Regions from separate parts of the Bradyrhizobium sp. KB893862 SZCCT0404 genome, predicted to be linked through region 1. Evidence: predicted binding sites of a transcription regulator. Region 1 holds the regulator's gene; each other region holds the start of a gene.
The links. Region 1 encodes HrcA, which represses chaperone genes, less so after heat shock. Its sites were predicted from a motif close to GTTAGCACTCNCNNNNNGNGAGTGCTAAC; they were not measured.
Positions count from the first base shown of each region.

Region 1 (3,273 bases):
GAACTGCTTCCTGCCCGGCGGCAGCCTCGCGGTGAAGGAAGGCGAGCAGGTGGTGCCCGTCATCAACAAGATGGCAAAATCGTTCGCGAACGTGGTGATGACGCAGGACTGGCACACGCCGGGCCACGTTTCGTTTGCCTCGACCCATTCCGGCAAGAAGCCGTTCGAGACCGTCGATCTCGCTTACGGCAAGCAGGTGCTGTGGCCGGACCATTGCGTGCAGGGCACCGACGGCGCTGCGCTGTCGAAGGACCTGTCGATCCCGCACGCCGAACTCATCATCCGCAAGGGTTTTCACAAGGACGTCGACAGCTACTCGGCCTTCCTCGAAGCCGACGGCAAGACCTCAACCGGACTCGCGGGATATCTGAAGGGCCGCAAGATCAAGCGCGTGTTCGTGGCGGGATTGGCGACGGATTTCTGCGTCGCCTGGACCGCGCTGGACGCACGCAAGGCGGGCTTCGAAGTCTATGTCGTGGAGGACGCCTGCCGCGGCATCGACACCCAGGGCTCGCTGGCAAAGGCCTGGGCCGACATGGCCAAGGCCGGCGTGAAGCGGATTCAGTCTGCGGATATCGCGGCGAGCGCGTAGGCGGGGCGCACGACCAGACCCTCGTGGTGAGGAGGCGCGTCAGCGCCGTCTCGAACCATGGAAGGCCCAGCTGCGAGAGCCGGGCCTTCATCCTTCGAGACGCGCGCGAGCGCGCTCCTCAGGATGAGGATCGGGCTCAGTTCACTTCGTTGCTGTTCGCCGCAGGCGCGGGCTTCGCGCCGCCCTTGGCGACACCGACCAGAGCGGGGCGCAGCACGCGCTCGCCGATGGTGTAGCCGGCCTGCATGACCTGCACGACGGTACCTGACGGCACCGACGCATCGGGCACCTCGTACATCGCCTGATGGAAGTTCGGATCGAACTTCTGGCCCTGCGGATCGAGCTTCTTCACGCCGTGCTTTTCAAGTGCGCTGAGCAGCGAGCGCTCGGTGAGCTCGACGCCCTCGATCAGCGCGGTCAGGCCGGGATCGGCCGCCGCTCGCGCTTCGGCCGGAACGGCATCGAGCGCGCGCTGGAGATTGTCGGCGATGTCGAGCACGTCGCGGGCAAAGCCGGTGATACCGTAGAGCTTGGAGTCGGCGACTTCCTTGGCGGTGCGCTTGCGCAGGTTCTCCATCTCGGCCAGCGTCCGCAGCATGCGGTCGCGGGCCTCGGCGGCTTCCTTCTGCAACAGCTCGACCGAACCCGGTTCGGGATCGTCGGGCATGATGTAGGGTTTCGACACCACGGGCTCGCCGCTCGGCGCGGTCGTGTCTTCGGGTTGCCGGTCTCGATCGGTCATCGGCTCAAATCTCGAACTCGTTTCCAGGGATTGTTGGCCCGGATATCGTGCCTAAAGCTCCGAAAATCAAGCGCCCGTGATCGGCGCAAATGCCGGTCAGCCCCCCAGCAGGCGGCTGACGATCCGGGCGGCATAGTCCACGGTCGGGATCACGCGGGCATAATTCAGCCGCGTCGGCCCGATCACACCGAGAACGCCGACAATGTGGCCGGCGGCATCCCGATACGGCGAGATGATCGTGGAGGAGCCCGACAGGGAAAACAGTTTGTTCTCCGAACCGATAAAGATGCGCACGCCCTCCGCGGTCTCGGCGCGGCCGAGCAGGTCGATCACGCCGCGCTTGGTCTCGAGATCGTCGAACAGCAGGCGGACCCGCTCCAGATCCTCCAGCGCGTGCAGGTCTTCCAGCAGATTGGCATGGCCGCGGACGATGAGCTGGCGGTCCTCGCTCTCGCCGCCGGACCAGCTGGCGATGCCGGCCGAGATCACCTTCTGGGTCAGCTGGTCGAGCTCGGCACGGGCCTCCCCGAGCGCGGTTTCGAGCTCGAGCCGCGCCTCCGCCAGCGTGCGGCCGCGGATGCGCGCATTGAGGAAATTGCCGGCCTCGGTCAGCGCCGACGAGGGAACCCCCGGCGGCAGCGTCAGCACGCGGTTTTCAACCTGGCTATCCTCGCCGACCAGGATCACCAGCGCCTTTTCCGGTTCCAGCCGGACGAACTCGATGTGCTTCAGCCGCGCATTGGATTTCGGCGTCAGCACCACGGCCGCGGCCCGGGTCAGGCCCGACAGCCGCGTCAGGGCCTGGTCCAGCGCGGCCTCGACCGACTGGGCCTGGCCGACGGAGGTGAGCTGGCTCTGGATCGCCTGCCGCTCGGCGTCATTGAGGTCGCCGACCTGCATCAGGGCGTCGACGAAGAAGCGCAGGCCGAGTTCCGTCGGCAGCCGGCCGGCGGAGGTGTGCGGGGCGTAGATCAGGCCGAGCTGTTCCAGATCGGCCATGACATTGCGGACCGAGGCCGGCGACAGCGGCATGGCGATCAGGCGGGAAATGTTGCGCGAGCCCACGGGCTCGCCGGTCGCGAGATAGCTTTCGACAATTTGACGAAAGATGTCGCGGGAACGCTCGTTGAGCTGGGCGAGGCCTGCGCGCGGCGCGATCAGATGGATCGGATCGTGATGGGCCACAGACGGTAACTCCTCTCAGATGCTCATAATTTGTCCATCCAGGACGGTTCTGACAAGCGTGGCGTTTGCGGGGTGGAAAACCGGGGGCGAAAAAGCCTTGCTGCCCACCCTCACCCCACCTACAAGCACCGCGAACAGCCCAATTCCGAGATTTCTGGAGGATTTCCCATGCGGCCAAGCCGCCGTGCGCCCGACGAATTGCGCCCCGTGACGCTCGAGCGCGGCGTGGTCAAATATGCGGAAGGCTCCTGCCTCGTGAAATTCGGCGACACCCATGTGCTGGTCACCGCCACGCTGGAAGACCGCCTGCCGCCGTGGCTGAAGGGCCAGGGCCGCGGCTGGGTCACCGCCGAATACGGCATGCTGCCGCGCGCGACCTCCGAACGCACCCGCCGCGAAGCCTCCGCCGGCAAGCAGAGCGGCCGCACCGTCGAGATCCAGCGCCTGATCGGCCGCTCGCTCCGCACCATCGTCGACCTCGAAGCGCTCGGCGAGCGCCAGATCACGGTCGATTGCGACGTGCTCCAGGCCGATGGCGGCACCCGCACGGCCTCGATCACCGGCGCCTGGGTCGCGCTCGCCGATTGCATCAACTGGATGAAGGCGCGCAACATGATCAAGGCCAACGTGATGCGCGACAACGTCGCCGCGATCTCCTGCGGCATCTACAACGGCACGCCGGTGCTCGACCTCGACTATGCCGAGGATTCGGAAGCCGAGACCGATGCCAATTTCGTCATGACCGGCGATGGCC
Region 1 covers NZ_JAFCLT010000005.1:307,340-310,612, reverse strand. Annotated here, with positions in the region: gene pncA (bifunctional nicotinamidase/pyrazinamidase) at 1-592, shown strand, start outside; gene grpE (nucleotide exchange factor GrpE) at 729-1,334, opposite strand; gene hrcA (heat-inducible transcriptional repressor HrcA) at 1,431-2,519, opposite strand; gene rph (ribonuclease PH) at 2,688-3,273, shown strand, end outside.

Region 2 (3,273 bases), on a different contig from region 1:
CGAGGAATTCCAGAAGATCGCCGATCGCTGGCGCGACGCCTCGCAATGGAGCGACGATCGCCTCGCCGAGGAGATCCGTGCCGACGGGATCGATATCCTGATCGATCTGTCCGGCCATACCAAGGGAAACCGCCTCGGCGTGTTCGCGCGCAAGCCGGCGCCGATCCAGGCCCATGGCTGGGGACACGGCACCGGCACCGGGCTGCCGACGATCGACTATCTGTTCTCGGACCCGGTCGCGATTCCTGCGGAGGTCCGGCACCTGTTCGCGGAAACCGTCGTCGACGTGCCCTGCTTCGTGACGCTGGAGCCGCTGCCGATCGAGCTTGCACAGGTGTCGACGCCGGCGATCTCGAACGGCTTCGTCACATTCGGCGTCTTCAACCGCGTCAGCAAGATTTCGGACCAGGCCGCAACGGCCTGGTCCAGGATCCTGGAGCGGGTGCCGGGCTCACGGCTGCTGATCAAGGATGTCGCGCTGGACGATCAGCTGGTCCGCGACAATCTGATGGCGCGGCTTGCAAGCTGCGGCGTGCCGGCCGAACGCGTCGAACTGCTCGGCAAAACGCTGCGTATCGATCACCTGGCGGCATATAACCGCGTCGACATCGCCCTCGACCCGTTCCCGCAGAACGGCGGCGTCAGCACGCTGGAAGCGTTGCAGATGGGCGTGCCGGTCGTGGCGAAGCTCGGCAACAGCCTGCCGAGCCGCGCCGCCGGTTCGATCCTCACCGCGATCGGACTGCCGGACTGGGTGACGGACAGCGAAGAAGGCTATGTCGACATCGCGGTGAGCCGCGCCGCCGAGCTCGGCGACCTCGACAGGCTGCGCGGCGAATTGCCGGCACAGGTCCGGGCTGCCGCCGCGTGCAACCCGGTGTCCTACGCGCAAGCCGTGGACGAGGCCTATCGCGCGATGTGGAAGCGATACTGCGACAGCGCCGCCTGATTGTGTGTGTAGGCTTCGCGTGGCCGCGCGCCGGACGCAGCTCCAATGCAGCTGTCGTAGGGTGGGCAAAGCGACTTGTCCGCCGTAGCTCGAAGAGCGAAGGCGGAAGCGTGCCCAGCACTGTTAGATGCGATCACAGAGAGATGGTGGGCACGGCGCTAGCGCGCCTTTGCCCACCCTACGAGACCGGTGCTCGCTGCGAGACCTGTCTCGCCCTCAATGCAGCCGGAACACGCCGTCCACGGCGCGCAGCTCGGCCGGCTTGATCAGCTTGGAATGGGCGACGGTGACCGAGAACAGCGGACCCTCGAGCTTCTCCTGCCAGAAAGCCAGGAAGTCGGTTAGCGCGGGGAATTTCGGAAACATGTCGTAGTTCTGCCAGACATAGGTCTGGAGCAGCGAGGGATGATCCGGCATTCGATAAAGAATTTGCGCCGTCGTCAGCCCGTAGCCCAGCATCTGTTTCCGGAAGTCCTCGGAAACGCCCCCAACCCGCAGTCCCATGCCAACCTCCTTTGCAGGAGCGCATTCAGGGGCGGCTTTCCGGTACGCTGCGACGAGCCACCCGGTGGAGATGCGCTCACATGAGAGAAATGTGACGCAAACTGACAACCCATCTCAAGCCCAAAAGTTTAACAAGCTGTTGAAATTCAATGCGTTAGCAGCAGACATGCCACCGTGCTAATACGGTCCCCAAGGGCGCCCTGCGAGGCCCCCTTGGGCTGGTTAACGATGGGAAAGAGATTCTGGCAGTCGGCGCTTCCGGGTGCTGATTTTTCTGCTAGAAGCCCTTGCCCCCGCAAAATTCCTGTCCTATTTCAGCTCGGCCGGCGCTAGCACTCGCGGGCGCCGATTGCTAACACTTGAAAAACTCCATCTCGTGCAAATGCTTAGGAGGACTGCATGAAATTCCGTCCGCTTCACGACCGCGTCGTGGTCAAGCGCATCGACGCAGAAGAGAAGACCGCAGGCGGCATCATCATTCCCGACTCTGCCAAGGAAAAGCCCTCCCAGGGCGAAGTCGTCGCCGTTGGCCCGGGTGGCCGCGACGAGGCCGGCAAGCTGATCCCGATCGACCTGAAGGTCGGCGACCGCGTGCTGTTCGGCAAGTGGTCCGGCACTGAAGTCAAGATCGACGGCGTCGATCTCTTGATCATGAAGGAAAGCGACATCATGGGCGTCCTCGACGTCCCCGCTTCCAAGAAGAAGGCGGCCTAAGAGCCCCTCTCTCCCTCCAGTCAAACATCTCAAGGAAAATTCCAGATGGCAGCCAAAGAAGTCAAATTCTCGGTTGAAGCGCGCGACAAGATGCTGCGCGGCGTCGACGTTCTCGCCAACGCGGTGAAGGTCACGCTCGGTCCGAAGGGCCGCAACGTCGTGCTCGACAAGTCGTTCGGCGCTCCCCGCATCACCAAGGACGGCGTCACCGTCGCCAAGGAGATCGAGCTCGAGGACAAGTTCGAGAACATGGGCGCCCAGATGGTGCGCGAAGTCGCCTCCAAGTCCGCTGACGCGGCCGGCGACGGCACCACCACCGCCACCGTGCTCGCCCAGGCGATCGTGAAGGAAGGCGCCAAGTCGGTTGCCGCCGGCATGAACCCGATGGACCTCAAGCGCGGTATCGACCTCGCGGTCGAAGCCGTCGTTGCGGACCTCCAGAAGAACTCCAAGAAGGTCACCTCGAACGAGGAGATCGCCCAGGTCGGCACCATCTCGGCCAACGGCGACCAGGAGATCGGCAAGTTCCTCTCCGACGCCATGAAGAAGGTCGGCAACGAGGGTGTCATCACCGTCGAGGAAGCCAAGTCGCTCGAGACCGAGCTCGACGTCGTCGAGGGCATGCAGTTCGACCGCGGCTACATCTCGCCCTACTTCGTCACCAACGCCGACAAGATGCGCGTTGAGATGGACGACGCCTACATCCTCATCAACGAGAAGAAGCTCTCCTCGCTGAACGAGCTGCTGCCGCTGCTCGAGGCCGTGGTGCAGACCGGCAAGCCGCTGGTCATCGTCGCCGAGGACGTCGAAGGTGAAGCGCTCGCGACCCTGGTCGTGAACCGCCTGCGCGGCGGCCTCAAGGTTGCTGCCGTCAAGGCTCCGGGCTTCGGCGATCGCCGCAAGGCCATGCTGCAGGACATAGCGATCCTGACCGGCGGCCAGGCCATCTCGGAAGATCTCGGCATCAAGCTCGAGAACGTCACGCTCAACATGCTCGGTCGCGCCAAGAAGGTGATGATCGACAAGGAGAACACCACGATCGTCAACGGCGCCGGCAAGAAGGCCGACATCGAGGCGCGCGTGGCCCAGATCAAGGCGCAGATCGA
Region 2 covers NZ_JAFCLT010000001.1:216,503-219,775, reverse strand. Annotated here, with positions in the region: gene JQ617_RS01155 (O-linked N-acetylglucosamine transferase, SPINDLY family protein) at 1-949, shown strand, start outside; gene JQ617_RS01150 (usg protein) at 1,166-1,453, opposite strand; gene JQ617_RS01145 (co-chaperone GroES) at 1,853-2,167, shown strand; gene groL (chaperonin GroEL) at 2,213-3,273, shown strand, end outside.
Region 2: JQ617_RS01145 (co-chaperone GroES) is a predicted target of HrcA. The motif match lies at 1,782-1,810, and genes of this name have one in related genera.

Region 3 (3,273 bases), on a different contig from region 1:
GCCGAGCATCTTCACGGTGACGCTCTCGAGCTTGATGCCGAGCTCTTCGGAGATCAGCTGGCCGCCGGTGAGGATCGCGATGTCCTCGAGCATGGCCTTGCGGCGATCACCGAAGCCCGGCGCCTTGACGGCCGCGACCTTGAGGCCGCCGCGGAGGCGGTTGACGACCAGGGTGGCCAGCGCCTCGCCCTCGACGTCCTCGGCGATGATGACGAGCGGCTTGCCCGACTGCACCACGGCTTCGAGCACGGGAAGCATGGCCTGCAGGCCCGACAGCTTCTTCTCGTGCAGGAGGATGTAGGCGTCCTCGAGCTCGGCGGTCATCTTCTCGGCATTGGTGACGAAGTAGGGCGACAGATAGCCGCGGTCGAACTTCATGCCCTCGACGATGTCCACCTCGGTATCGAGCGACTTGTTCTCCTCGACGGTGATGACGCCCTCGTTGCCGACCTTCTGCATCGCCTGGGCGATCATCTTGCCGATGGCGGCATCGCCGTTGGCCGAGATGGTGCCGACCTGGGCGACCTCGGAGGAGGCGGCGACCGGCTTGGCGCGCTTCTCGATGTCCTTGATGACGGCCTGGACCGCGGTGTCGATGCCGCGCTTGAGGTCCATCGGGTTCATGCCGGCGGCAACCGCCTTGGCGCCTTCGCGCACGATGGCCTGGGCCAGCACGGTCGCGGTGGTGGTGCCGTCGCCGGCGAGGTCGTTGGTCTTGGAGGCGACCTCACGCACCATCTGGGCGCCCATGTTCTCGAACTTGTCCTCGAGCTCGATCTCCTTGGCGACGGTGACGCCGTCCTTGGTGATGCGGGGCGCGCCGAAGCTCTTCTCGATGACGACGTTGCGGCCCTTGGGGCCGAGCGTCACCTTGACGGCGTTGGCGAGAACGTCGACGCCGCGCAGCATGCGTTCGCGCGCGTCTCCGGAAAACTTGACGTCTTTGGCAGCCATTTCTGCAATCCCTCGTGTGTCGTGATGTGTCTTGTTGTGGGCTGTACGGCGCTCTCCGCGTCATTGCCGGGCTTGCCCCGGCAATCCATCATCCTGCGGAAGGATGGATGCCCGGGTCATCTAGCGTGAAGACGCGCTTCGCGCTTCTGCCCGGGCATGACGGCATGGCATTCAGCGGCCGTTCAGGCGGATGGCCTTAGGCCAGCACGCCCATGATGTCCGACTCCTTCATGATCAGGAGCTCTTCGTTGTCGATCTTGACCTCGGTGCCCGACCACTTGCCGAACAGCACGCGGTCGCCGACCTTGAGGTCGATCGGGATCAGCTTGCCGGTCTCGTCACGGCCGCCCGGGCCGACGGCGACGATCTCGCCCTGGGACGGCTTTTCCTTGGCGCTGTCCGGGATGATGATGCCGCCCTTGGTCTTTTCCTCGGCGTCGATACGTTTGACCACGACACGGTCATGCAGCGGACGAAATTTGGATTTAGCCATGACGTTTCCCTTTGGAGGCTCGCTTCGGAAGTAGTGGAAGTGGGTGGGGCGGCGCTTCCGTTCCCCCTCTTCGGATCGAACGGCGCGCTTAGCAATCGGGCTTTCCGAGTGCTAATAGTGCGCCCGGAAATATGGCTTGGCCGCGATCCTGTCAAGCAAAGGTGGTTAAGCGATTGGTGAGGCGGATATAGGATGGTGGCATTGGAAACTTTGTTCGGGGCCCGGCGTATCAAAGGACGTCATTGCTCCGGCAGCAGTTTTGCGCTTGGCTGCGGGAGGGATGCGGCCATGGTCTTGTTCGGGGGAATGCCATGATCAGTTCAGCTCACGCGCGCACGGTTGCCAATCTGGCGGCCGCCTCTTGCCTGGCGCTGCTGCTCGGCGCCTGCGGCGGCGGCATGAGCCTGCCGTCGTTCTCGTCCTCGTCCCCGCCGCCTGAGGCGGAGCCCGGCACCGGTCCGGAAATGCCGGCGACCATCCGCGCCGACGAGATCGTCGGCCGCTGGGGCCTCGCCTCGTTCCAGAACCCGGCCGACCGCGCCCGCACCGAGGCCGCGGCAAGGGCGCAGTGCAAGAACCCCTACGTGATCACCGCCGGCTCCTCCGGCGGCGTGATCATGCATCTGGCCGACCAGGCGACCCCGCAGGAGCTGCGGCTGAAGGGCTCGCCCAGCGGCAAGAACTATATCGGCCCGGCGGGTCCCACCCCCGGCGAGCAGGACCGCGAGATCGTCTCCTTCGACGGTCGCGTCCTGATCACCCGCTTCATCGACAAGGACGCCGCCACCCGCTACGGCAACATGGTCTACGTCCGCTGCGCGCCGAGGGCGTGATTTTTTCTCCGTCATTCCGGGGCGGTCCGCAGGACCGAACCCGGAATCTCGATGTGGTGGGCTCCCTTCCTTAAAGCTCTGGATTCCGGGTTCGGCTCTGTCGAGCCGCCCCGGAATGACGACCAAGGCCCCAAAAACAAAAACGCCGGCCCCAGGGGCCGGCGTTTAGCTTGTCCCTATCTCGCGCGCTCAGTCGAACAGCGCGTCGATGTCGTCCTGCGAGGCGTGGCCGACGTCGCCGGCGAGCTTGGGGCCGTTGAGGAGCTTTTCGTCGTCGCTGCGCTGGTCGACCGGCGCCGGCACATGGGCCTTGATCGCGTCGACGCCGCCCCAGATGTCCATCATCGCATTGATGTGCTGCTCGATGAACTTCATCGTGGTCATGACCTTGCTGATGCGCTGGCCGGTCAGGTCCTGGAAGTTGCAGGCTTCGAAGATCGAGATGACGCGTTCCTGGATGTCGTCGGCGAGCCGCTTCTGCTGGTCGACCGAATCGACCTTGGAGAGCGCCGATGCCGACTGGTCGATCGACTCGGCCGCTTCGAGGATCTGCTGGGTCGCCTGCTCGGTGCCGCCGACCACCGCGCCGAGCTCGCCGTTGACCTTGGCCATTTCGCCGCCGTCGAAGCTCTTGCCGTGCAGGGTCGCGATTTCGCGCTTGGTGCGATCGATGGCGTCGTGGATGAGGTCGAGCTCGACCTTCAGCTTCTCGCACTGCTCGATCTGCGCCCGATAGGTCTCGAGCATGGTGCGCGCTTCGGAAAGCTCATGGGCCGTGGAGGCGTCGATCGCCGCCATGGCCGCGCTGCCGGACAGCGGGGCAGCGGTGACGCCCTTCGCCATCTGTGCGCGGATCGCGCGCAGCTCCGCCATGATCTCGTTATGCATCGGCGCGGCCTCCTCGATCATTTCGGGGCTGGGCATCTCGCCGACAATAGCCTCCTCGACACGAAAACGTTTGCGGTGAATAGCCATCAGGAACTCCCCCCACCT
Region 3 covers NZ_JAFCLT010000009.1:113,929-117,201, reverse strand. Annotated here, with positions in the region: gene groL (chaperonin GroEL) at 1-954, opposite strand, end outside; gene JQ617_RS30340 (co-chaperone GroES) at 1,151-1,447, opposite strand; gene JQ617_RS30335 (hypothetical protein) at 1,759-2,280, shown strand; gene JQ617_RS30330 (protein phosphatase CheZ) at 2,470-3,255, opposite strand.
Region 3: JQ617_RS30340 (co-chaperone GroES) is a predicted target of HrcA. The motif match lies at 1,535-1,563, and genes of this name have one in related genera.